2 linked regions of the Lacrimispora indolis DSM 755 genome follow. The protein of the gene in region 1 interacts with the protein of each later gene in a pairwise test. Links are inferred from orthologs where the notes say so. Each region holds a gene or a part of one and is shown in the gene's direction. Other genes may lie near its edges. The genes, in order: topA and K401_RS0127825.

Region 1 (12,104 bases):
TAAAGCAAAAGAACATGTGTTCGAGGTGGAAAATGCTGATTCAGGAAGAATTAAGTGTACAGGAAAAGCTTGAAATATTATCAGATGCCGCAAAATATGACGTTGCCTGTACCTCCAGCGGGGTAGACCGGAAGGGGAAGGCAGGGACTCTTGGGAATACGACGGCGCCCGGGATCTGCCATAGCTTCTCTGCAGACGGCAGATGTATCTCTCTTCTGAAAATATTGTTTACTAACCAGTGTATTTATGACTGCAAATACTGCATCAACCGATGCTCCAACGATGTGGTGAGAACTGCGTTTACTCCGGAAGAAGTGTGCCGGCTGACGATTCAGTTTTACCGCCGCAACTACATTGAAGGGCTGTTTCTCAGCTCAGGAGTTCTTTACAGTGCGGATTATACCATGGATCTGATCTATCAGACCCTTAAAAAACTCCGGGAGGAATATCATTTCCACGGTTATATCCATGTAAAGGCCATTCCAGGGGCAGACCCGGTTCTCATTGAAAAGACAGGGTTTCTGGCGGACCGTATGAGCATCAACCTGGAGCTTCCCACGGCTGATGGGCTTAAGAAGCTGGCTCCCGGTAAAAGCAGGAGCAAGATCCTTACGCCAATGAAGCAGATACAAAAAGGCATTAAGGCCAATCGTTACGAACTGATGGAATACAGGAAAGCACCATCCTTTGTGCCCGCTGGACAAAGTACTCAGATGATTGTAGGTGCCACTGGAGAAAATGATTTTCAGATGACCATGGTGGCGGAGGCTCTTTATCAGAATTATGATTTAAAAAGAGTTTTTTATTCCGCATTTGTTCCGGTCAATCAGGACAGCAGCCTGCCGGCTCTTCCCGGAGGACCGCCCCTTTTGCGGGAACACAGGCTGTATCAGGCAGACTGGCTCATGCGTTTTTATGGATTTCGTGCTGGGGAATTGCTTTCTGAGGAACGCCCTAATTTTAATGTGCTTCTGGATCCCAAGTGTGACTGGGCCTTGCGCCATCTGGAACAATTTCCTGTTGAAGTAAATAGGGCAGATTATTATACGCTGCTGAGAGTTCCCGGAATGGGAGTGAAGTCAGTAAAACGGATCATTGCGGCCAGAAGAAACGGGCCTCTTGATTTTGATGCTTTAAAAAAGATCGGTGTCGTATTAAAGCGGGCGATTTATTTTATTACATGTTCCGGCAGGATGATGTATCCGGTCAAGATTGAGGAGGATTATATATCCAATCACCTCATTGGAGAGGAGCAGAAAAAAATATGGGACATCGGTTCAACGGGAACGTTTCGTCAGCTTTCCTTGTTTGATGACATGAATTTGCCTGCTTTGAGAGATTTTGGAGGAATCCGGATATGAAGACAGTCTATTTGTGTGAGGACAGCGTGGAAGGCATTTTCAGCGGTGTATATGCAGCGTGGACCAGCAGGAAGGGACATGATCATGTGAAGCTTGGTCTCCTGGGAAATGAGGATACCATGGAGCTGTTCTGCCAGTATGAGGAGGTTCCGGTCAATGCCGGCAATGCGGATAAGGTGGTACAGGCTGTCAGGAAAAAGATATCGGAAGAGGCCTATGCTGCCGTATACAAAGCCGCATTAAGCAAGGAAAGAGATCGTGCGGATAAAATTTACCGTTTTTTGATTTATGGTTTCCACGTTGGGGCAAGAGTTGTGAACATGCTTCAGATCCAGGAAGTATACGATATTTTTCAGATGTGCCGTCATATTGATAATGAGACCCATCTGCTTACGGGCTTCGTGCGCTTTGTGGAAATGGAGGGGGATCTTTTGGTGAGCCGGATCGGCCCGAAGAATGATGTGCTTGTTCTTCTGTCTCCTCATTTCGCGGACCGCATGTCAGGAGAAAATTGGGTTTTATATGATGAAAACAGAAAAAAAGCTGTTTTGCATCCGGCTCTGCGGCCATGGTTTTTGGTGGATTTAATTTCGTCTGAATGGGAGGAGAAAATGCAAAAAGCGTCGGATGAGGATGAATATGAGGTGCTTTTTCAAAGCTTCAGGAAAAGCATTTCAATAAAAGAGAGGAGAAATCCGACTTGTCAGCGCAATCACATGCCCCTCCGTTACAGGGCATATATGCCTGAGTTTTCCCATGGCTTAAGGGATCTTTGACTCCTGGGATGTCCTTGTTATATAAGGCGGGATCATGGAACGGGAAAAAAGCATTGCCTTTTTCCCTTTTTTCGGTTATCATAAATACAGGTTCCGGTTCAGGAACATTCCAGATGCGTTTCTGCATATTTTCCAGGTTTATTGTTAGTGAAACAGAAGTATGAAATACCCTGCGGGTATACCTTTACACCGGTGAAGCGGGGCGGACTCTGTCCAGAAAGCATGGGCATACATAGGAAAGGAGAAGCGGTTTTGTACAGTAAAGTCCATAGTGTGGGTATTAAGGGAGTAGAAGGGGTCCCCATTCTGGTGGAGGCGGATGTCAGTGACGGACTCCCAGGCTTTTCCATGGTCGGTTATCTCTCCTCTGAGGTGAAGGAAGCTCAGGACCGGGTGAGAACGGCACTGAGAAATTCCGGATTCCGCCTGCCTGCAAGAAAAATCACCATTAATTTGTCACCTGCCGACATACGCAAGGAGGGAACTGCTTTTGATCTGCCCATTGCGGTGGCTGTATTGACTGCTGCCGGCATGATAGAACCTGTTGCCTTGGGGGATTGCGTGATATCCGGGGAATTGGGCTTAGATGGAGAGATCAAACCTGTACGGGGTGCTCTTTCCATCACAGCGGCTGCAAAAAAGGACGGAAAGCGTCAATGTTTTCTACCCAGTGAAAACGTCAGAGAGGGCTTAGTAATAGAAGGAATGGAAATTATTGGAGTAGATCATTTAAAGGATTTAACCGATCAGCTTAATTTTCCGGAAAAGCAAAAAGCAGGCTGTAATAGCCAAGGCAGACTGATGCATCAGGAGGAAGTCTATGGAGTTGACTTTTCTGAGATCGGAGGTCAGGTACTTTTAAGGCGGGCCACAGAGGTGGCGGTGGCAGGTATGCACAACATTGTTTATATCGGTCCGGCAGGGACCGGAAAGACTATGCTGGCCAAAAGAATCCCAACGATCATGCCTTCCCTGTCAATGGAGGAGGCTGTGGAGATATCAAAGATATACAGCGTATGCGGGCTTCTTTCCCAGGAAAATCCCTTGATGACAAAACGGCCCTTTCGAAGCCCTCATCACACCATCAGTCCGACGGCTTTGGCCGGGGGAGGACGGATACCAAGACCAGGTGAGATCTCCCTGGCATCCGGAGGCGTTCTGTTTCTGGATGAATTACCCGAATTTGAAAAAAATACCATAGAGATCTTAAGGCAGCCCCTTGAGGAGAGGAAAATAACGATTTCCAGGATGTACGGCGCATATGATTTTCCTGCGGATTTTATGATGGCTGCCGCCCTAAACCCTTGCCCTTGCGGTTTTTTTCCGGACCGGACAAGATGCAGATGTTCGGAACAACAGGTGCGCAAATATTTAAGCAAAATATCAAAACCCCTGCTGGATAGGATCGACATATGTGCAGAGTCCCGGGCGGTCACATACGAAGAACTGCAGGAAAGAAAAGGCGGTGAATCCTCTGCTTCCATCCGGAAGCGGGTGGAGGAAGCCAGAATGATTCAAAGAAAACGTTTTAAGGGTCAGGGGATATATTTTAACAGCTCCATGAATAAGGTTCAGATTGAGGAAGCATGCTGCCTGGGAAAGAGAGAGCAGGAGTTTTTAAAAAGAGTTTATGAAAATCTGGGCCTTAGTGTGAGAGGCTACGAAAAGATACTGAAGGTATCCAGGACCATAGCGGATTTGGAGGGCTCCGAAAAAATAAGAAAAAACCATTTAGCAGAAGCGGTGGGACTGCGCAGCCTGGAAGGAAAATATTGGGGAGAAATTTATGGAAGATCATGAAGAAAAGGAGTATTTATATTGGCTTTGTCATGTTCCCGCTTTAGGCGCAGTGAAAATAAAAAAGCTGTATGATTACATTGGAAGCTACAAAAGAATATATAATATAGAAGGAAAAGAGCTGGAACGTTCAGGGCTTTTAAAACCGGCAGAAGCTTCATTTTTTCAGGAGATGAAAAGAAACAGGGATTCCTGCAGATCAGAGCTGGCGGGGCTGGAAAACAGAGGAATTCGTTTTGTCACCCCTCATGACAGAGAATATCCAAGACGGCTTCTGGAAACATATGGGTATCCTATGGGAATTTTTTTCAGGGGAAAGTTACCGGAAGATGACAAGCCTTCGGCTGCCATAATCGGAGCCAGAAACTGCACAAATTATGGAAAACAAATGGCCTCTTACCTGGCCAGGGAGCTTTCCGCGGCAGGGATTCAGATCATCAGCGGCCTGGCATGGGGAATTGACGGAGCCGGGCATTTAGGAGCGCTGGAGGCAGGCGGGGACACTTTTGGAGTCTTAGGCTGCGGGATCAATATCTGCTATCCAAAGGAAAATTTTGGATTATATGAACGGATGGCTGTCCAGGGCGGAGTCATTACGGAGTTTATGCCAAATGAAGCGCCAAGACCCTGTAATTTTCCCATGAGGAACCGGATCATCAGCGGACTGTCGGATATAATTTTAGTTATTGAGGCCAGAGAAAAAAGCGGTTCCCTTATCACGGTAAATTTAGGACTTGAACAGGGAAAAGAAATTTTTGCCCTTCCCGGAAGGGTGACAGATCCCTTAAGCGCCGGCTGCAACAGGCTTATTTCTGAAGGTGCCGGAATTTTGTTAGACCCCGGTTCTGTGCTGGAATATTTCAAATTACAGAGTGGTAATATATTAAGAGTTCATGAAAAAGATAAGAACGGACTTGTCAAAAATGAAAAAATGGTGTATAGTTGCCTAGATTTGCAACCGAAAAATCTGGAAGAGATTATATCTTTAAGCGGATTGTCTGTCAGCGATTGTATGAGCGCCCTGTTGGAATTAGAGTTTAAAGGCCGTGTTGTACAGACGTCCCATCAATATTATGGTAAGAAACTATAGGCGAGGAGTTTGGTATGGCGAACTGTTTAGTAATTGTGGAATCACCGGCAAAGGTAAAAACGATAAAAAAGTTCCTGGGAGCGAACTATGAAGTAGATGCTTCCAACGGGCATGTGAGGGATCTTCCGAAAAGCCAGATGGGAATTGACGTAGAGAATGATTTTGATCCTAAATATATAACAATCAGAGGAAAGGGCGATATTCTGGCCAAGCTCAGGAAAGAAGTGAAGAAGGCCGATAAGATTTATCTTGCCACTGACCCTGACCGGGAGGGGGAAGCGATTTCCTGGCATTTAATGAAAGCTTTAAAGCTGGATGAACTGAAGGAAAAGCAGGTATACCGGATCAGCTTTAATGAGATTACGAAGAATGCGGTAAAGACTTCTTTAAAGACTCCAAGAGCGATTGATATGGATCTTGTGGATGCCCAGCAGGCCAGAAGGGTTCTGGACCGTATGGTGGGATATATGATAAGTCCTCTCCTTTGGGCAAAGGTAAAGAGAGGTTTGAGCGCCGGCCGTGTCCAGTCCGTGGCGCTGCGGCTGATCTGTGACCGGGAGGAAGAAATCAACGCGTTCATTCCAGAGGAATATTGGAACCTGGAAGCTGTTTTAAAGCAGGGAGGAAGCAAAAAGCCTCTTGCAGCAAAATTTTACGGTGACAAAGACGGCAAAATTGCCATCCGGAGTAAAGAAGAGCTGGAAAAGATTCTGGCAGGTCTTGAAAACCAGACCTATCAGGTGGAGGAGGTTAAAAATGGAGAAAGGGTTAAGAAAGCCCCCATACCGTTTACCACCAGCACCCTTCAGCAGGAAGCCTCCAAGGTACTGAATTTTTCGACCCAAAAAACCATGCGTTTGGCTCAGCAGCTGTATGAAGGCGTGGAAGTTGCAGGACGAGGAACCGTGGGTCTTATCACCTACCTAAGAACTGACTCCACTAGGATCGCGGAAGAAGCGGATGTTGCGGCAAGGGAATATATTGGAAAGCAGTATGGCAGCCAGTATGTGGCAAATGGAGAACAGGCGAAAAAAAGCAATGCAAAGATCCAGGATGCCCACGAGGCCATCCGTCCTACGGATATTTCTCTGACGCCGGTTATTGTGAAAGAATCCCTGCAGCGGGATTTGTTCCGGCTTTACCAGTTGATCTGGAAACGTTTTACAGCCAGCAGAATGCAGCCCGCCGTTTACGAAACCACTTCAGTCAGGGTGGGAGCCGGGAACTATGTTTTCACGCTTTCTGCCTCCAGACTGTCCTTTGACGGTTTTATGTCCGTCTATGTACAGGAGGATGATAAGGAAGAAGCCAATGTATTGCTGGGCAATCTGGTAAAAGGCAGTCCCCTTAAGCTTGATAAACTTGAGAGCGGGCAGCATTTTACCCAGCCGCCGGCCCATTTTACGGAAGCCTCTCTTGTAAAGGCAATGGAGGAACAGGGAATCGGACGCCCCAGTACCTATGCCCCTACGATCACCACAATCATAGCCAGACGGTATGTGGCAAAGGAAAATAAAAATCTTTATGTGACGGAGCTGGGAGAAGTGGTCAACAGTATGATGAAGCATAGCTTCCCAAGTATTGTTGATATCACTTTCACTGCAAATTTAGAATACCTGCTTGATAAAGTGGGAGACGGATCTGTCCAGTGGAAGACGGTTGTGAAGAATTTTTATCCGGATTTAAAAGATGCGGTGGATAAAGCCCTTGTGGAATTGGAAACCGTGACCATTGCCGATGAGGTGACAGATGAGATCTGTGAGCTGTGCGGACGGAACATGGTTATAAAGTATGGCCCTCACGGGAAATTCCTGGCTTGTCCCGGATTCCCGGAATGCAAGAATACAAAGCCTTATCTGGAGAAGATCGGCGTGCCTTGCCCGAAATGCGGAAAAGAAGTGGTAATAAAGAAAACCAAAAAGGGAAGAATTTATTACGGCTGTGAGGCAAATCCGGAGTGTGATTTCATGTCCTGGCAGAAACCTTCCACCAAAACCTGCCCCAAGTGCGGAGCTTATATGGTTGAAAAAGGAAACAAATTGCTTTGCTCAAATGAGCAATGTGGATACAGTGCTGATAAATAGGAAAAAGAAATATTATTAAGAAAATCGAAAATCTTCAAAAAACTATTGTTATTTGAAAATAATAATGTTAATATTTAATCATTAGAGATGTATTTTAGTTTTTCACATAAATTCTTAAGGAGGTTTTCGGCTATGAGCGTACAGTTGTTGGACAAAACTAGAAAAATTAACAAATTATTGCATAACAATAATTCGCATAAGGTTGTATTTAACGATATCTGTGAAGTGCTGACCGAGATCCTGAATTCGAATATTCTTGTGATCAGCAAGAAGGGAAAGGTGCTGGGCATTGGCCTGACACCGGACATCGAGGAGATTCAGGAGCTGATCGCGGACCAGGTAGGCGGTTATGTTGATACGATGTTAAATGAGCGTTTGCTCAGTATTTTATCGACTAAGGAGAATGTCAATCTGGAAACGCTGGGTTTCACTGGTGACGATATCAGAAAATACCAGGCAATTATCACACCGATTGATATTGCAGGGGAAAGGCTTGGAACCCTGTTCATTTATAAATCCAATTCCCAATATGATATAGACGACATCATTTTAAGCGAATACGGAACCACGGTGGTAGGGCTGGAAATGATGCGCTCCGTCAATGAGGAGAATGCGGAAGAAACCAGAAAAGTGCAGATTGTCAAATCAGCGATCAGCACCTTGTCCTTTTCTGAATTGGAAGCCATCACCCATATCTTTGAGGAGCTGGACGGCAACGAGGGCATTCTGGTAGCCAGTAAGATCGCTGATCGTGTAGGGATCACCCGTTCTGTCATTGTAAATGCTCTTCGGAAATTCGAAAGTGCAGGAGTGATCGAATCCAGATCTTCCGGAATGAAGGGGACTTACATCAAGGTATTGAATGATGTGGTATTTGATGAATTAAAAACCATTAAAGCCGGAACCATTAAAAATATGCCCGAACGCCGGGATATAAAAGATATATAAATCAAAGTCAAAAGAAAAAGGAGCAGAAGAAAAACTGCTCTTTTTTTAATAAAAATCATTGTATATCCAGTTGATTCATTAATACACAAAATATGGTAGGATATGTTTGTTTTGCACATAAAGTATAAAAAAATACTTGCATCGTGTAGAAAGATATGCTATACTGGCTAGGCTGACAAAAAACACGTCTGCGGATTTCAGAGGATGGTGCCGGGTACCGGTCTCCTTGGAAGCATGAGAAGCAGGCGGAAGTAAAAACCAAATGGAGGTAGTAACATGAGTGTTATTTCAATGAAGCAGCTTTTGGAAGCTGGCGTACACTTCGGTCATCAGACAAGAAGATGGAACCCTAAGATGGCTCCGTACATTTACACAGAGAGGAACGGCATCTACATCATTGACTTACAGAAGTCTGTAGTAAAGGTAGATGAGGCTTACAAGGCAGTATCCGATATTGCTACAGAAGGCGGCAAGATTCTTTTCGTAGGAACAAAGAAGCAGGCTCAGGATGCCATCAAGTCTGAGGCAGAGCGTTGCGGCATGTATTTCGTTAATGAGAGATGGCTTGGCGGAATGCTTACAAACTTTAAGACAATCCAGTCCAGAGTTGCAAGATTAAAACAGATCGAGACTATGTCCCTTGACGGTACATTTGATGTTCTTCCTAAGAAAGAAGTAATTGCTCTTAAGAAAGAATGGGAGAAGTTAGAGAAGAACTTAGGCGGAATCAAGGAAATGAAGAAGATTCCGGATGCAATTTTCGTTGTAGATCCTAAGAAAGAAAGAATCTGCGTTCAGGAAGCCCATACACTGGGAATTCCGTTAATTGGTATCGCTGATACAAACTGTGATCCTGAAGAACTTGATTTCGTGATTCCAGGCAATGATGATGCGATCAGAGCCGTTAAGTTAATTGTATCTAAGATGGCAGACGCAGTGATCGAGGCAAACCAGGGCGAGGCAGTAGCTGAGGAAGCAGAAGCAGCTCAGGAAACAGAAGAGACTGTGGAAGCTTAATTATTCAGGCGATTAAATGCTTCGACCTGCTTTGAGAAAGCGGGTCGGAGCTTTTTTACTGGAAAAAAGTTCCTGTGAATTAAATAATGAATCAATTGATGGAGGGAAATCAAATGGCAGCAGTTACAGCTGGAATGGTAAAAGAATTAAGAGAAATGACCGGAGCAGGTATGATGGATTGCAAGAAAGCTCTTGCAGAGACAGATGGCAATATGGAAAAGGCAGTGGAGTTCTTAAGAGAAAAAGGACTTGCAGCTGCTTCCAAGAAGGCAGGAAGAATTGCAGCAGAGGGTATCGTCACCACGATCGTGACAGAAGACGGAAAGTCTGCAGCAATTGTAGAAGTAAACAGTGAGACAGACTTTGTTGCAAAGAATGCTCAGTTCCAGGGATATGTTGCAGATGTTGCAGCTCAGGCACTTGCTTCCCAGTCAAAAGACATGGATGCATTCCTTGCAGAGCCTTGGGCAAAGGACAGCTCCTTAACAGTTGCCCAGGTATTGTCCAGCCAGATCGCAGTAATCGGGGAAAACATGAACATCAGAAGATTTGAAAAGATCATTACTGACGGTGTGGTTGTTGATTATATCCACGGCGGCGGAAGAATCGGTGTTTTGATCGAGGCTGATGCAGAAGTTGTGAATGATACTGTAAAGGAAGCTTTAAAGAATATTGCAATGCAGATTGCAGCGTTAACACCAAAGTATGTAAAGAGAGATGAAATTCCTCAGGAATTCATTGATCATGAAACGGAAATCTTAAAGGTACAGGCTAAGAATGAGAACCCGGATAAGCCGGACAACATTCTTGAGAAGATGATTGTGGGCCGTTTAAATAAGGAATTAAAAGAATTCTGTCTGGTAGACCAGGCTTATGTAAAAGACGGAGATTTAACAGTTGGCAAGTACTTGGAGCAGGTTTCCAAGGAAGTCGGCGGCAAGGTAGAAGTGAAAAAGTTCGTACGCTTTGAGACTGGTGAAGGTCTTGAGAAGAAGGAAGAGAACTTTGCAGAAGAAGTTGCAAAGCAGATGCAGTAATCTTGTAACAGGATTCTGGGGGGAATCCCATGGGTATCCATGGGATTTTTCTATTCAATCAATGTCCGTTTACCATTGACAAATGTTTCCATAATAGGCGGACATCACTATACCAAAGGAGTTGAGGAAAGTGGCTAAATATATTTTAAAGCGTATCGCTATGGCGATTGTAACCATCTTTGCTGTTGCAACGGTTACTTTCTTTGTCATGAACATGGTGCCAGGCGGCCCCTTCATGTCTGAGAAGGCCATCAGCCCACAGGCCCAGGCGGCCCTTAATGAAAAGTACGGCCTGGATAAACCGTTAGGTGAACAGTATGTAACCTATATGAAGGATCTGCTTCATGGCAATTTAGGATTGAGTGTAAAACAGCGCGGCCGTACGGTGAATATGATCATTGAAACAAAGTTCCCGGTATCCGCAAGGATCGGCGGGATCGCGATTCTGACCGCTGTTTTAGTCGGAGTTCCCTTAGGCAGTATTGCTGCATTCAAGAGAGGAACCGCTGTTGACAATATTATTATTGTGTTCAGTACATGCGGCATTGCTGTACCAAGCTTTGTAGTCTGTACCATATTAATGTATGTTTTGAGCTTAAAGCTGGGACTCCTTCCCACATTTGGACTGGCATCGTGGAAAAATTACATCATGCCCGTAATTGCTTTGGCATTTTATCCCTCCTCTTATATCGCACGTCTGATGCGTTCATCCATGCTGGATGTTATGGGACAGGATTATATGAGAACAGCCCGCGCCAAGGGGCTTTCCCAGATGGTCAGCATTTTTAAGCATGCGCTTCGTAATGCCATTCTTCCGGTTGTTACATACTTAGGTCCCCTTTTAGCCTATACCGTAACAGGAAGCTTTATTGTTGAGAAAATATTTACGATTCCCGGCCTGGGATCTGAATTCATTGGTTCCATTACAGGACGTGACTATCCTCTCATTATGGGCACTACGATTTTCCTTGCTACTTTAATGGTTGTCATGAATGTTCTGGTAGACGTTGCTTATAAATTCATCGATCCGCGAATTAATCTGAAGTAAGGGAAAGGAGAAAGAAGATGCCAAAGAATAAATTATCAATGCAGCTTAATGTGGAAGACTTTCTCCCGGCAAGCGATGCAGAAAAAGAAAGCCTGACTGTTATGCGCAAAAGCGTTGGATTCTGGAAGGATGGAATAAGACGCCTTAAAAAGAACAAGATTTCAATGATCAGCCTTGCTGTAATCATTATTGTATTTATTTTGTCATTTATTGTGCCGCAGCTCTACCCCTATAGCTATGAGCAGCAGATCAGGGGAAGTGAAAACCTTGCTCCAATGCAGTATTCCCAAAAGGAACTGACTGCCATGGATGCTGGAGAAGATGTATTTCCTCATATTTTAGGAACGGATAACTTAGGCAGGGATTATGCGATCCGTGTTATGATGGGAAGCCGTGTTTCTCTGATGGTCGGTCTGATCGCTTCCTGTATCATTTTACTTATTGGCTCCCTATATGGATCCATTGCAGGTTTCTTCGGCGGATGGGTGGATATGATTATGATGCGTATCGTAGATATGATCTATACTGTGCCGGATATTCTGATTATCGTACTTTTATCTGTTGCTTTTGACCAGCCTTTGAAAGCGTTGTCTCAAAGACCTGGTTTTCAGTGGATCCAGGTCATCGGCGTTAACTTAATCAGTATTTTCGTTGTGTTTGCCCTGCTTTACTGGGTAGGTATGGCACGTATTGTGCGAAGCCAGATCCTGATTTTAAAGGAACAGGAATATGTAACTGCGGCAAGGGCCCTTGGCGCTTCCAGCGGTCATATCATTAAGAAGCACCTGCTTACAAACTGTATCGGTACTCTGATTGTTACGACTACGCTGCAGATTCCTTCTTCTATTTTTACGGAGAGCTTTTTAAGCTTCCTTGGCCTTGGCGTTGCTGCGCCCATGCCTTCTTTGGGAAGCCTTGCAAGCGCTGCGTTAAATGGTCTGCAAAG
Region 2 (12,022 bases), 420 kb from region 1 along the record:
GCGAGTATTAAATTTGAAGAACCTCCGATTATTGAAAGCATGGCTTCCATAGTCGGTAAAAAAGAAGGGGAAGGTCCTCTGGGAAAACTGTTCGACGTGGTGGAGCAGGATGACATGTTCGGAGCTGATACCTGGGAAAAAGCGGAAAGCGCCCTTCAGAAGCAGACAGCTGATCTGGCTATTGAAAAAGGAGATATCCGGAAAAAGGACATTCGCTATTTATTTGCGGGAGATTTACTGGGCCAGCTGATCGCCACGTCCTTTGGAACGGTGGATTTGGAAATTCCTTTATTCGGCCTCTTCGGAGCATGCTCCACCATGGGAGAGGCGCTTAATCTGGGCGCAATGACTGTTGCAGGGGGCTATGCGGACAAGGTCATGGCAATGGCTTCCAGCCACTTTGCAACGGCTGAAAAGCAGTTCCGTTTTCCTCTGGGATATGGAAACCAAAGGCCGTTTTCCGCTTCATGGACCGTTACAGGCTGCGGCGCGGTGGTGCTCACCAAGAACAGGAAAGAAGGGATCGCAGCCATAACCGGGATCACAACCGGGCGCATGGTGGATATGGGAATCAAAGACTCCATGAATATGGGAGCAGCCATGGCTCCGGCCGCCTTTCATACTATTCAACAGAATTTTGATGATTTTCAGGTGGATGAATCCTATTATGACAAAATCATCACAGGAGATTTAGGCCAGGTCGGCCGGACGATCCTCCTTGATTTCATGAAAAATAAGGGACATGACTTGGAATCGGTGCATACGGATTGCGGAATCGAAATATTTAACAGCGAGGAGCAGGATACCCATGCGGGAGGAAGCGGCTGCGGATGTGCGGCTTCCACTCTTTGTGCTTATATACTCCCTAAAGTACAAGACGGTACCTGGAAACGGGTTCTGTATGTTCCTACAGGCGCTCTCCTTTCCACAGTGAGCTTTAACGAAGGTGAGACGATCCCAGGCATCGCCCATGGGGTTGTGATTGAGAATGTAGGAAACCTATAGCCCGCATTCATAATTTGGCGGTGTATTTCCGTCAAATTATGAATGGCATGGCGTCGTATGTTTACTAAATTAAAAATGGCATTACCAACACACAGCCAGTATAAAAGAAAGGAGACAGCCATGGATTACGTGAAAGCGTTTTTAGTGGGAGGAGTGATCTGCGCTCTGGTGCAGATATTAATGGACAATACGAAATTGATGCCAGGGCGCATCATGGTCCTTCTGGTGGTGACCGGAAGCATTCTGGGAGCAATTGGAATCTACCAGCCCTTTGCCGACTGGGCCGGAGCCGGGGCAACAGTTCCCCTTCTGGGCTTTGGAAACACCTTATGGAAGGGTGTATGGAAGAGCATGGGAGAGGATGGATTCTTAGGGATTTTTAAAGGAGGGTTTACTTCCAGCGCCGTAGGAATCTCGGGAGCATTGATTTTCGGATATTTAGGATCCGTTATATTTAAACCCAAGATGAAAAGCTGATAAAGTTGTGATAAAAAAAGAAGAGCAGTTATAGAAAGGGTGCCGGAAAAGTTAATTTAACTTTTCCGGCACCCTCGTGTTTTTTTCTTAATAACCTCCCCAAGGAGGAATCTGCGTTACGCCTCCGGGATTCTGGGGCGTATATCCAGGTCCGAACTGCTGGGGAATTCCGCCGGACGAGTCTGAATCATCTCCCGGAGGAAGGATGATGGAGTTGGCGGAATGGATGGTGCAGTAGCCTGGCATAGCGTATTTGGAATCATCTGTTGCCCCTTCTTCTCCCGCAGGAATTGCCATGAATATGGCTGTAGTCCGCTCCGGACAATAAGGAGTAGGCAGACGGTGGGATACGGAGCAAACCGTAGCCCGTACGTGGTTGTTGCATACGTCCGTGGGAACAGTACCCTTTGCAAAAAATTCCGTGTATACCGCATTGCCTCTGGGGTCATTATTACAGATTCCGGAGACTGCCAGCTTGCCGGATTTTCGGCAGATCTGGGCGGTTTCTATGCTGTCAGGAACCGTAAATCCGGGATCAGACATTCCTTCATGGACCCTGGTCATGATTTTCCTCCAGATAGCTTTGTGGAAGGAAGTGCCTCCGTTTTGTTTTGTCAGCTTCTGGTTGTCATCGCAGCCTGCCCAGATACCGGCAGTGTAATAGGGGGTAAAGCCTACGAACCAGATATCATTGTTTGCGGTGGTTGTACCGCTTTTTCCTGCTGCCGACATGCCTGGAATATGAGCGGCGGCGCTGGTGGAGCTTGGCCCCGCGCTTGAAAACTTCCTGCTGCTTTCCATGGAGTCTGACATGGCATCGGTCAGAAGGAATGCGGTGGAATCCTTTAATACCCGGTGAGTTTCCGGCGTATTATCAATTAACACCTTGCCGTCGTGATCCAGAATCTTGGTAAAGAATATGGGTTTTTTATAAACCCCTCCGTTGGCTATGGTGGCAAAGGCGCCGGTCAGTTCTAAGTTGGAGACACCGGTGGTGATTCCGCCAAGGGCAAGGGCCGGGTTATAATCCGTGTCAGTTAAAGAGGTGATGCCGAAATTCTTGGCATATTCCACCCCAAGCTGAGGTGTTACGGTCTCCATCAGGCAGCGGACGGCAACGATGTTCATGGAATAGATGATTCCGTCCCGTATGCTGGAGTAACCCTGATAGCCGGAACTGTACCAGTTGGAAAACGTTTTATTGCCTACCGTGTAAACGGAATCGTAATAAACCGTTCCAAGGGTGGCCCCGCAGGTGTCAATGGCAGGTGCAAAGGCTGTTAAGATCTTAAAGGTGGAGCCTGGCTGCCGGTATGTGTTGCTGGCCCGGTTTAAGGTCAGGCTGGCAGTTTTCTGCCCCCGTCCGCCGCTAATGGCCTTTACTTCTCCTGTTGTCTGGTCCATGAGAACAAAGGAAGCCTGGGGCTGCAGCGTCTTATGAAGGCTTTCTCCCAGAATGGTATCCCCTTCTTTTAAAAGATAAGCCTTGTATCCGTCCACATCGGCCTGAACCGCTTCTTCGGAATTATATAGGCCGTCATACCCGGAATCTCCGTTTTCCCTGTGGTAATGCTTTATATTCTCCTGGGAGTAATGGGTGGTGGTTCCATCCTTGTGAGTAACTGACAGTCTGTATTCTATGGAATATCTGGCTGCGGAATAGTTTTCAGGATTGTTGATCTCCTCGTCTACAATGGTCTGGAGCTTGGGATCCTGGGTGGTATAAATGGACAGGCCGCCGCTGTACAGTAAGTTGTGGGCCTGGGTGTCCGTATACCCCAACTGATCCTTCATGGCCCGTTTGACCTGTTCCACCAGCTCATCCGTAAAATAGCTGTATGGGGAGGAAGTTTCTTTTGTGGCGGTGTCAACATTCTGGATTCTGGAATACACATCGTCGGACAGGGCATTATCCTCTTCTTCCTTTGTAATATATCCCTGGTCAAGCATGTATTGGAGAATTACTTTTTGCTTGTCCGAATTGGCCTTTTGTCCTGTGATTGGGTTAAACTTTGACGGGTTCTGGGTGATTCCTGCGAGGACAGCGCATTCTGACAGGGTTAAATCCGATACATTCTTATTGAAATATCTCCTGGCTGCTACCTTGACTCCCAGGGAATTGTTGCCCAGGTTGATGGTATTTAAGTAGTTGGTTATGATCTGCTCCTTGGACATGGCTCCGTCCAGCTTGACGGCTAAAAACCATTCCTGCAGCTTTCTTTCCAGCCGCTCCCCAAAGCTCTTTTCCATCCCCCCGCCGAATACGCTGTTTTTAATCAGCTGCTGGGTGATGGTGCTTCCTCCGCCTGCCGTGGAATCGCCTGTCAGCACGCCTTTTACAGCGCGCATAATGGAACGCAAATCAATTCCGTTGTGCTCCCAGAACCTGGAATCCTCATAAGAAACAAATGCATTGATAAGATTCTTGGGCAGTTCCTCATAGGTGGCCTCCTCCCGGTTGGAACCTGCGGTTACCAGGGTTTCAGTGACGTTGCCGGCACTGTCATAGACCGTTGTTGCATATTCATTTGGAACAATGGTTGCAATATCCACTTCAGGAGCATTGTCTATGATACCTTTTGCCATGCCAAAGCAGACGCTGGCGACAACGATGCCGCCAAATAAGCACAGCACAAATAAACTCTTTAAAAAGGCAAGAAAGACCTTGGTGGTGTATTTCCTTGCTTTTGAATTGGCAGATCTGATTTTTTTCTCTGTTGATTGTTTGCCGTAATTCATAGGAAACCTCCTTTACCGGTTCATTATACCAAAAATTGTCGTACAATTCAACACTTACCATTTTTGGAGATAATCGGACAAAATATACATGAAAGCTTGCCTGGACCAGGACTTTTGGATATAATGAAAGGAATCGGTTAAAAGAAGGAATGAGGAAGTTTATGAGAAAGGCTTACAGGATTTTGTATCAGGGAGGCACAGGGGAAATAACGGAAAAAAAGTCCCGGTTCATTGCCGGTTTAAAGCCTGTGGAAACAGAAGAAGAGGCGCTGGCTTTTATTGAGGAAACGAGAAAGCGGTATTGGGATGCAAGGCATAACTGCTACGCCTGGATCATAGGAAGGGGCGGGGAGGAAAAGCGCTTAAGCGATGACGGAGAGCCAAGCCAGACCGCCGGAAAACCCATGATGGATGTGCTGGAAGGCGAGAAGCTTGTAAACCTCTGCGCGGTGGTTACCCGGTATTTTGGAGGCACGCTTCTTGGTACGGGAGGCCTGGTAAGAGCTTATTCCAAGGCAGTTCAGGAAGGGCTTAAGAATTGTACGGCTTTGACCGTGGAACCGGCAGTAAAGCTTTCTGTGACTACGGATTACAATGGCATTGGAAAGATCCAGTATCTTCTGGGGCAGCAGGAGATCACGACCCTTGGCGTTGAGTATACGGACCGGGTGGAGCTTACGGCCCTGGTTCCTGATGGAGCTCTGGACAAGGTTCGGGCTGATATTACAGAAGCGACCAGCGGAAGAGCAGGGCTGCATATGTCAGGAGAAGTTTATTACGGCATTTTTAATAAAGAGGTGATTTTGTTTCCTGGATGAGAATTGGAAGGCTTTAAAAAAGTGTCGAAAAAACAGAAAAAATCTTGCAATATAGAATTTAGGATGTTATACTGAATAATTGTGATAATGTAAATGAAACTAAGGGCGGATACGGTCCTTAGTTTTTTATGATATGGGAACATGATTGCCTGTATTATAAAAATGTACTTTGTCCGGTATACCTTATGACGGACAAAGTACATTCTTTGTTTAAAGAAAAGAAAGAAGAGTACATTTTATGAAGATGAAAAGAGAAGACGTAAGAAATGTGGCAATCATTGCCCACGTCGATCATGGTAAAACAACGCTGGTGGACGCCCTGCTTAAGCAGAGCGGTATTTTCCGTGAGAACCAGGAAGTCATGGAGCGTGTCATGGATTCCAATGATATTGAGAGAGAGCGGGGAATCACCATTTTATCCAAGAATACGGCCGTTCATTATAACGGGACCAAGATCAATATCATTGATACTCCTGGCCATGCTGACTTCGGCGGCGAGGTGGAACGCGTTTTAAAGATGGTAAACGGCGTAATTCTGGTTGTAGATGCTTATGAAGGCGTTATGCCTCAGACGAAGTTCGTGCTTCGGAAAGCCTTGGAGCTTGGCTTATCCGTAGTGACCTGTATTAATAAGATTGACCGCCCGGAGGCAAGACCTGAGGAGGTGGAGGAAGAGGTATTGGAGCTTCTCATGGACTTAGATGCCAGCGAAGAACAGCTGGACTGTCCCTTTATCTATGCTTCTGCAAAAGCCGGCTTTGCCAAAAAAGAGCTTGAAGATGAGGAAGTTGACATGGGGCCGCTGTTTCGGACCGTAATCGATCATATACCGGCGCCGGAAGGGGACCCGGATGCATCCACCCAGCTGCTCATCAGCACCATTGACTACAATGAGTACGTCGGACGGATCGGCGTAGGCAAGGTGGACAACGGAAAGGTAAGGGTAAATCAGGAGTGTGTGATCGTTAACCACCATGATCCGGATAAATTCCGCAAGGTAAAAGTGGGAAAACTGTACGAATATGAAGGACTTAACAAGGTAGAAGTCCAGGAAGCCACCATCGGCGCCATTGTCGCCATTTCCGGAATTGCAGATATTCACATCGGCGATACCCTCTGTTCTCCGGAAAACGCGGAAGCTATCCCGTTCCAGAAGATATCAGAGCCTACGATTGCAATGAATTTTATGGTAAATGACAGCCCTCTTGCGGGACAGGAAGGAAAATTCATTACATCCCGCCATATCAGGGAGCGCCTATTCCGGGAATTGAATACGGATGTCAGCCTTCGGGTGGAGGAAACCGATTCTCCTGATTGCTTTAAGGTTTCCGGACGCGGGGAGCTTCATCTGTCTGTTCTGATTGAGAACATGAGAAGAGAAGGCTTTGAGTTCGCTGTCAGCAAGGCGGAGGTTTTATACCGCTTTGATGAGAGAAACCACAAGCTGGAGCCAATGGAGATCGCTTATGTTGACGTACCGGAGGAATTTACAGGAGCCGTTATCCAGAAGCTTACAAGCCGTAAGGGAGAGCTTCAGGGTATGAGCCCGGCCAACGGGGGCTATACAAGACTGGAATTTGCCATTCCATCAAGAGGCCTCATCGGATACCGGGGAGAGTTTATGACGGATACAAAAGGAAACGGAATCATGAATACGGCATTTGACGGCTATGCGCCATTTAAAGGAGAATTATCCTACCGCAAGACAGGATCCCTCATCGCGTATGAATCAGGGGAATCCATTACCTATGGTTTGTTTGGCGCCCAGGAAAGAGGAAGCCTGTTTATCGGGCCTGGAGTAAAGGTTTATTCCGGTATGGTTATAGGGCAGAATCCAAAGGCAGAAGACATTGAAATCAATGTTTGCAAGACGAAAAAGCTGACCAACACCCGTTCTTCCAGCGCTGATGAAGCTCTTAAGCTGACCACGCCAAGGGAAATGAGCTTGGAGCAGTGCCTTGACTTTATTGATACCGATGAGCTGCTGGAGATCACTCCTTCAAACCTTCGGATCAGAAAGAAAATATTGGATCCTACCTTGAGAAAAAGGTCATCTCTTAACAAAAAATCATTGACGTAAATTGTAATATTAAGGGGAATGCTGCCTTCATTAGCCGAAAATTCGGCAATGCGGCGGCATTCCCCTTTATTTTCTTGGGAATTCTGCCTTGTTGTGTCGATATTTTTGGATTGTTTTCTATCATTTTAGGGGATCTTATGACATAAATTTAATATTAGCTGTGAAGCATATTAGCAAATAAGTGAAAGAAGAGGGGAAATACAATGTCAGAAAAAATGATTGAAAACAACAAAGTGAGCGTTATCGGAGAGATCATCTCCGGCTTCACCTTCAGCCATGAAGTATTTGGAGAAGGATTCTATATGGTGGATGTTGCTGTAAACCGTCTCAGTGAACAGGCAGATGTTATACCGCTCATGATTTCAGAACGCCTTATTGACATAGAAGGGGATTACAACGGCTTAACAGTGGAAGCTGTCGGCCAGTTTCGTTCCTATAACCGTCATGAAGGAACAAAAAACCGGCTGGTGCTTTCTGTTTTTGTGAGAGAAATCCATTTTATAGAAGAATTTACAGACTATACAAAGACCAATCAAATTTTTCTGGATGGATATATCTGCAAAGCTCCCATTTACAGAAAAACACCTTTAGGCAGGGAAATTGCGGACCTGCTCCTTGCGGTTAACCGCCCATATGGAAAATCAGATTACATACCCTGCATCGCATGGGGGAGAAATGCCAGATATGCTTCCGGATTTTCGGTAGGAACAAGAGTAAAGGTTTGGGGTAGAGTCCAGAGCAGGGAATACACCAAAAAATTAAGTGAAACAGAATGTGAAAAAAGAGTGGCCTATGAAGTATCGGTCAGCAAGCTGGAATGTGCGGAATAGGAACTGTCATTTATAAATAAGGAATGCCTTACGGTATATCTCTGCACCCATAAAACGGTGCGGCCTTACTAAAAAAAGCATGGAAATAATAAGGAAATGTTAAGAAAACTTGCAAAAAAATTAAAATTATGATACGATAAGCGGGTTCTAACATAATATGTAAATAATTGCTTTTTAGCTGTTATGAGGTGCTGAAGGATGAATAGAGGTGCAATACAGGTTATTTGCGGGGAAGGAAAAGGAAAGACTGCAGCCGCGCTGGGTATGGGAATCGGAGCTCTGACCAGGAACAGAACTGTTATCATGATACAGTTCTTAAAAGGCTGCCCCGGCCGGGATTCATTTGATGTAATGAAATGTCTGGAGCCTGAGATGAAAATATTCCGGTTTGAAAAGTCCGATGGTTTTTTTGAAAGCCTATCCAAAGAACAGCAGGAAGAGGAACGGAGAAATATCCGCAACGGCTTAAATTTTGCAAAAAAGGTCTTATCAACAGGGGAATGCGATATGCTGATCCTGGATGAAATTCTTGGACTGCTGGACCAGAAGATCATAGAGGCAGAGGAGCTGATAAAGCTGCTTCAGTCTAAAGTTGATGAGATGGAAGTTATATTAACCGGTAAAGTATTTCAAAAGGAAATAGAACCTTATGTAGACAGTATTCTGGAAATCAACCATGTTAAAGTTGACAACACAAAATAATAATGATAGTATGGTAACATACATAATAGAGTAGAGGTTGCGTTGCTTATAAGTACTCTGTCCGATGTATCAGGTACAGATGAGGGCAGGGGGAAGGAAGAAACGCCGAAGAACGGTATGGCCTGAGCGTACCTGTTCTGGGCATATGGTTAAGAGCCATATGACTGTCATCCAATCGGATGGGGAGCTACTTAAAGAAAGATGAGATTACCAGATTCTGAACTTTAAGAGCTGACCCTGTGTCAGCTCTGTTTTTTTTCACAGGAGATTACGCTCTGTGAATCAAAATACGCTCCGCCATGGAAGCCCAGGATACACAAATGCACCATGGCCGCTAAGGTGCTCCTTTTTGGAGCGGAATCTGGTTCGCAGACTCCTTGCTCCGCAGATTATGGACCGGATGAAAGTTTACTGTGTATGACGAAAAAGAATCAGGAGGATAATATTATGGCAATTTTTGAAGGCGCAGGTGTAGCTCTTGTCACACCATTTAAAGAAAGCGGTGAGGTAAACTATGAGAAGCTGGAGGAGCTGGTAGAAGAGCAGATCGCTTCGGGAACTGACTCCATCATTGTCTGCGGCACAACAGGCGAGGCTTCGACCATGACCCATGAGGAGCATTTAGACACGATCAAATACGTATGTGAAGTGACGAAGAAGCGGATCCCTGTTATCGCAGGAACCGGCTCCAACTGCACGGATACGGCGGTTTATCTGTCTAAGGAGGCGGAAAGCCAAGGTGCGGACGGGCTTCTTCTCGTGTCTCCCTACTATAACAAGGCAACTCAGAACGGATTGAAGGCTCACTTTAAAGCCGTTGCCAATGAAGTGAAGATTCCCATTATCCTGTATAATATTCCGGCAAGAACCGGGATAAACATTGCGGCCGAGACCATAGCTGATCTTTGCTTAAATGTTGAAAACATTGTGGGCGTTAAGGAGGCGAGCGGCAATTTTACAGCCATCGCGGATTTAATGAGCTTAACAGACGGCAATGTGGATCTTTATTCAGGCAATGATGACCAGATTGTTCCCATGATGTCCCTGGGAGGAAAAGGTGTTATTTCTGTTCTTTCCAACATTGCGCCTGCCCAGACTCACGAAATCTGTGAAGCTTATTTTAAGGGAGATGTGAAACGCAGCGCCGCTTTGCAGCTGGCAGCCATTCCTCTCATCAATGCCTTATTCTGTGAGGTCAACCCCATTCCTGTTAAGGCTGCCTTAAATCTTATGGGAAAGGCCGCAGGCCCCATGCGTCTGCCCCTTACCGAGATGGAACCTAAGAATCAGGAACGCTTAAAACTAGCCATGAAAGAGTATGGAATTCTGTAATCGGTTAACGATATATGATACATGGAGGAAATACCCTGGGGATTCCTTTGCGCCCGGAAAGCGTGGGCACAGTGTGACCCAGGGAAGACGCCACAGAAGTGTCTGACCGTGGGCAGGAAAGAGGAAACACCCTGCGGGTATACCTTTATGCCCAGAAAGCGTGGGCAGGAAAGAGGAAACATGATTAGGATGATAATGCACGGCTGTAACGGGGCCATGGGCCAGGTGGTGACCGGGATTGCGGCAGAGGAAAAAAATTTAACCATTGTTGCGGGTATTGATCCCAATGATGCCGGCCAGAATCCGTATCCGGTATTTCCGTCTCTTGAGGCCTGTGACGCGGAGGCGGATGTGATCGTGGATTTTACCTCTGCCAAAGCGGTGGAGGGTCTTCTTGAATACAGCGTAAGGAAGAAAATACCTGTGGTAGTTTGTACCACCGGCCTTTCAGAAGAACAGATGAAAAAGCTGGAAGAGGCTGCAAATCATGTTGCTGTCCTTAAGTCTGCCAATATGTCTCTTGGAGTGAACCTGCTTATGAAGCTGGTAAAAGATGCGGCCCAGGTCCTTGCTGCTGCAGGATTTGACATTGAAATACTGGAAAAACATCACAATAAAAAGCTGGATGCCCCCAGCGGAACAGCCCTTGCCCTGGCAGATTCCATCAATGAGGCCATGGATCAGGAATATCATTATGTTTATGACAGAAGCCAGGTAAGGAAGGCCAGAGACAAAAAAGAGATGGGGATTCAGTCTGTCCGCGGAGGAACCATTGTTGGAGAACATGATGTGATTTTTGCGGGAAAGGATGAGATTGTCACCTTTCATCACACCGCTTATTCCAAGGCTATTTTTGCAAAAGGAGCCGTTTCTGCGGCAAAGTTTCTGGCAGGAAAAGCTCCGGGATTATATTCCATGAAAGATGTAATAGATTCATAAATTTTCCAATATCTTCCACCATAATTCGTTCATCCTTTACACATACTAATCGTAGAAAATGAAAGGAGAATGTATTATGAAGAGAATAAAACCATATGCAATTACACTTATTGTCATCATGGCAGTAATGTGTATGACTGCCTGCGGCACCACGAAGGGAAATGATGGAACTTCAGCAGGTACTACAGCGGCAACAACCCAGACAACAGCAGCAACGACGACAAAAGAAACTACTGCTGCAGGAGCTACAACAGGTGCTGATGAGAGCACTGGTGTGGTTAACGGAGTCGTTGATGATGTAGAAAAAGGGGTTGACAAAATCACAGGGGAAAGCAATGGCCAGCCAACCACTGATGCTACAAAGGCTCAATAATAAGAAGGTTGAAAAAAAGCTTCAGGCATGGAATCAATGCTTGAAGCTTTTTTTAATATAAGTTATAATGGAAACAAGACATATCTTGCCGTATTTTAAGGCATTTCTTTTGATTTTTGTTTAAACGCCCATATTCCGGACAGTTATCCAATAAAAATGTTAAAAAAATAACATGGCCTGCTTGGCAGAGAGGCAGAAGATATATGAAAGGGAAATTTGATTATTTTAAATATCAGAGGTATAATAAAAAGAGGAAAAAGCCCTGGAGAAGTCTTAAACGGTTTATTCCCAACGGAGAGGCCAGAAACATGCGCATAAGAAAGAGTCTGATTCTTTTCCTCGTTGTGGAAGGAGCAGTGATTTCCCTGTTCCATGAAGAAATTGCGGGGAGCAATGTTCCCGCCTTTCTCCTTGCCGGACAGGAAATGGCTGAGGAGAAGGAAGTGACGTCGGAAGACTTCTGGGGCCGGAAAACCGGGGAAACAAGGGAACAGGGAGTTTCTTTTGACTGGAAGGAAGGCACGGTTAAGCTGTGGCAGAAGGTGGAGCGTGTGATCCTTCAGGGGCCTGATTGAGAAACAAAATCCCATGGTGGTCATAAGTATTTATAATAATAAAACCAGTTGCAATCCCATTTTTACTGTATTATAATTTCTACTGAAACACCGTAGTTTTATTTGAAAAACTTATAAATTAATTCAGAAAAGGACAGGTGGCTATTGTGGAG

The links.
Region 2: the proteins of topA (region 1) and K401_RS0127825 interact in binary tests that used the Escherichia coli proteins (3 or more experiments, as listed by UniProt). The link is inferred for Lacrimispora indolis DSM 755 from one-to-one orthologs.

What each region holds. Positions count from the first base shown.
Region 1 is NZ_AZUI01000001.1:5,311,885-5,323,988, reverse strand. What follows is about bases 4,630-7,573. They hold topA (type I DNA topoisomerase), read left to right. Parts: upstream 4,630-5,038; coding sequence 5,039-7,108; downstream 7,109-7,573. Other genes in these bases: codY (GTP-sensing pleiotropic transcriptional regulator CodY), read left to right, coding at 7,241-7,573; dprA (DNA-processing protein DprA), read left to right, coding at 4,630-5,024. Outside these bases: K401_RS0125955 (putative DNA modification/repair radical SAM protein), read left to right, coding at 33-1,361; K401_RS0125950 (TIGR03915 family putative DNA repair protein), read left to right, coding at 1,358-2,137; K401_RS0125940 (YifB family Mg chelatase-like AAA ATPase), read left to right, coding at 2,390-3,937; more of dprA, read left to right, coding at 3,924-4,629; more of codY, read left to right, coding at 7,574-8,056; rpsB (30S ribosomal protein S2), read left to right, coding at 8,333-9,073; tsf (translation elongation factor Ts), read left to right, coding at 9,187-10,110; K401_RS0125910 (ABC transporter permease), read left to right, coding at 10,241-11,158; K401_RS0125905 (ABC transporter permease), read left to right, coding at 11,176-12,104. UniProt on the Escherichia coli protein: Releases the supercoiling and torsional tension of DNA, which is introduced during the DNA replication and transcription, by transiently cleaving and rejoining one strand of the DNA duplex.
Region 2 is NZ_AZUI01000001.1:5,728,096-5,740,117, reverse strand. The notes cover bases 3,349-6,210. They hold K401_RS0127825 (YigZ family protein), read left to right. Parts: upstream 3,349-4,382; coding sequence 4,383-5,039; downstream 5,040-6,210. Other genes in these bases: typA (translational GTPase TypA), read left to right, coding at 5,278-6,210; K401_RS0127830 (transglycosylase domain-containing protein), read right to left, coding at 3,349-4,221. In the rest of the region: spoVAD (stage V sporulation protein AD), read left to right, coding at 1-1,005; spoVAE (stage V sporulation protein AE), read left to right, coding at 1,126-1,482; more of K401_RS0127830, read right to left, coding at 1,570-3,348; more of typA, read left to right, coding at 6,211-7,119; K401_RS0127815 (single-stranded DNA-binding protein), read left to right, coding at 7,323-7,949; K401_RS0127810 (cob(I)yrinic acid a,c-diamide adenosyltransferase), read left to right, coding at 8,148-8,651; dapA (4-hydroxy-tetrahydrodipicolinate synthase), read left to right, coding at 9,099-9,983; dapB (4-hydroxy-tetrahydrodipicolinate reductase), read left to right, coding at 10,164-10,922; K401_RS0127790 (hypothetical protein), read left to right, coding at 10,999-11,295; K401_RS0127785 (hypothetical protein), read left to right, coding at 11,499-11,870; purC (phosphoribosylaminoimidazolesuccinocarboxamide synthase), read left to right, coding at 12,017-12,022.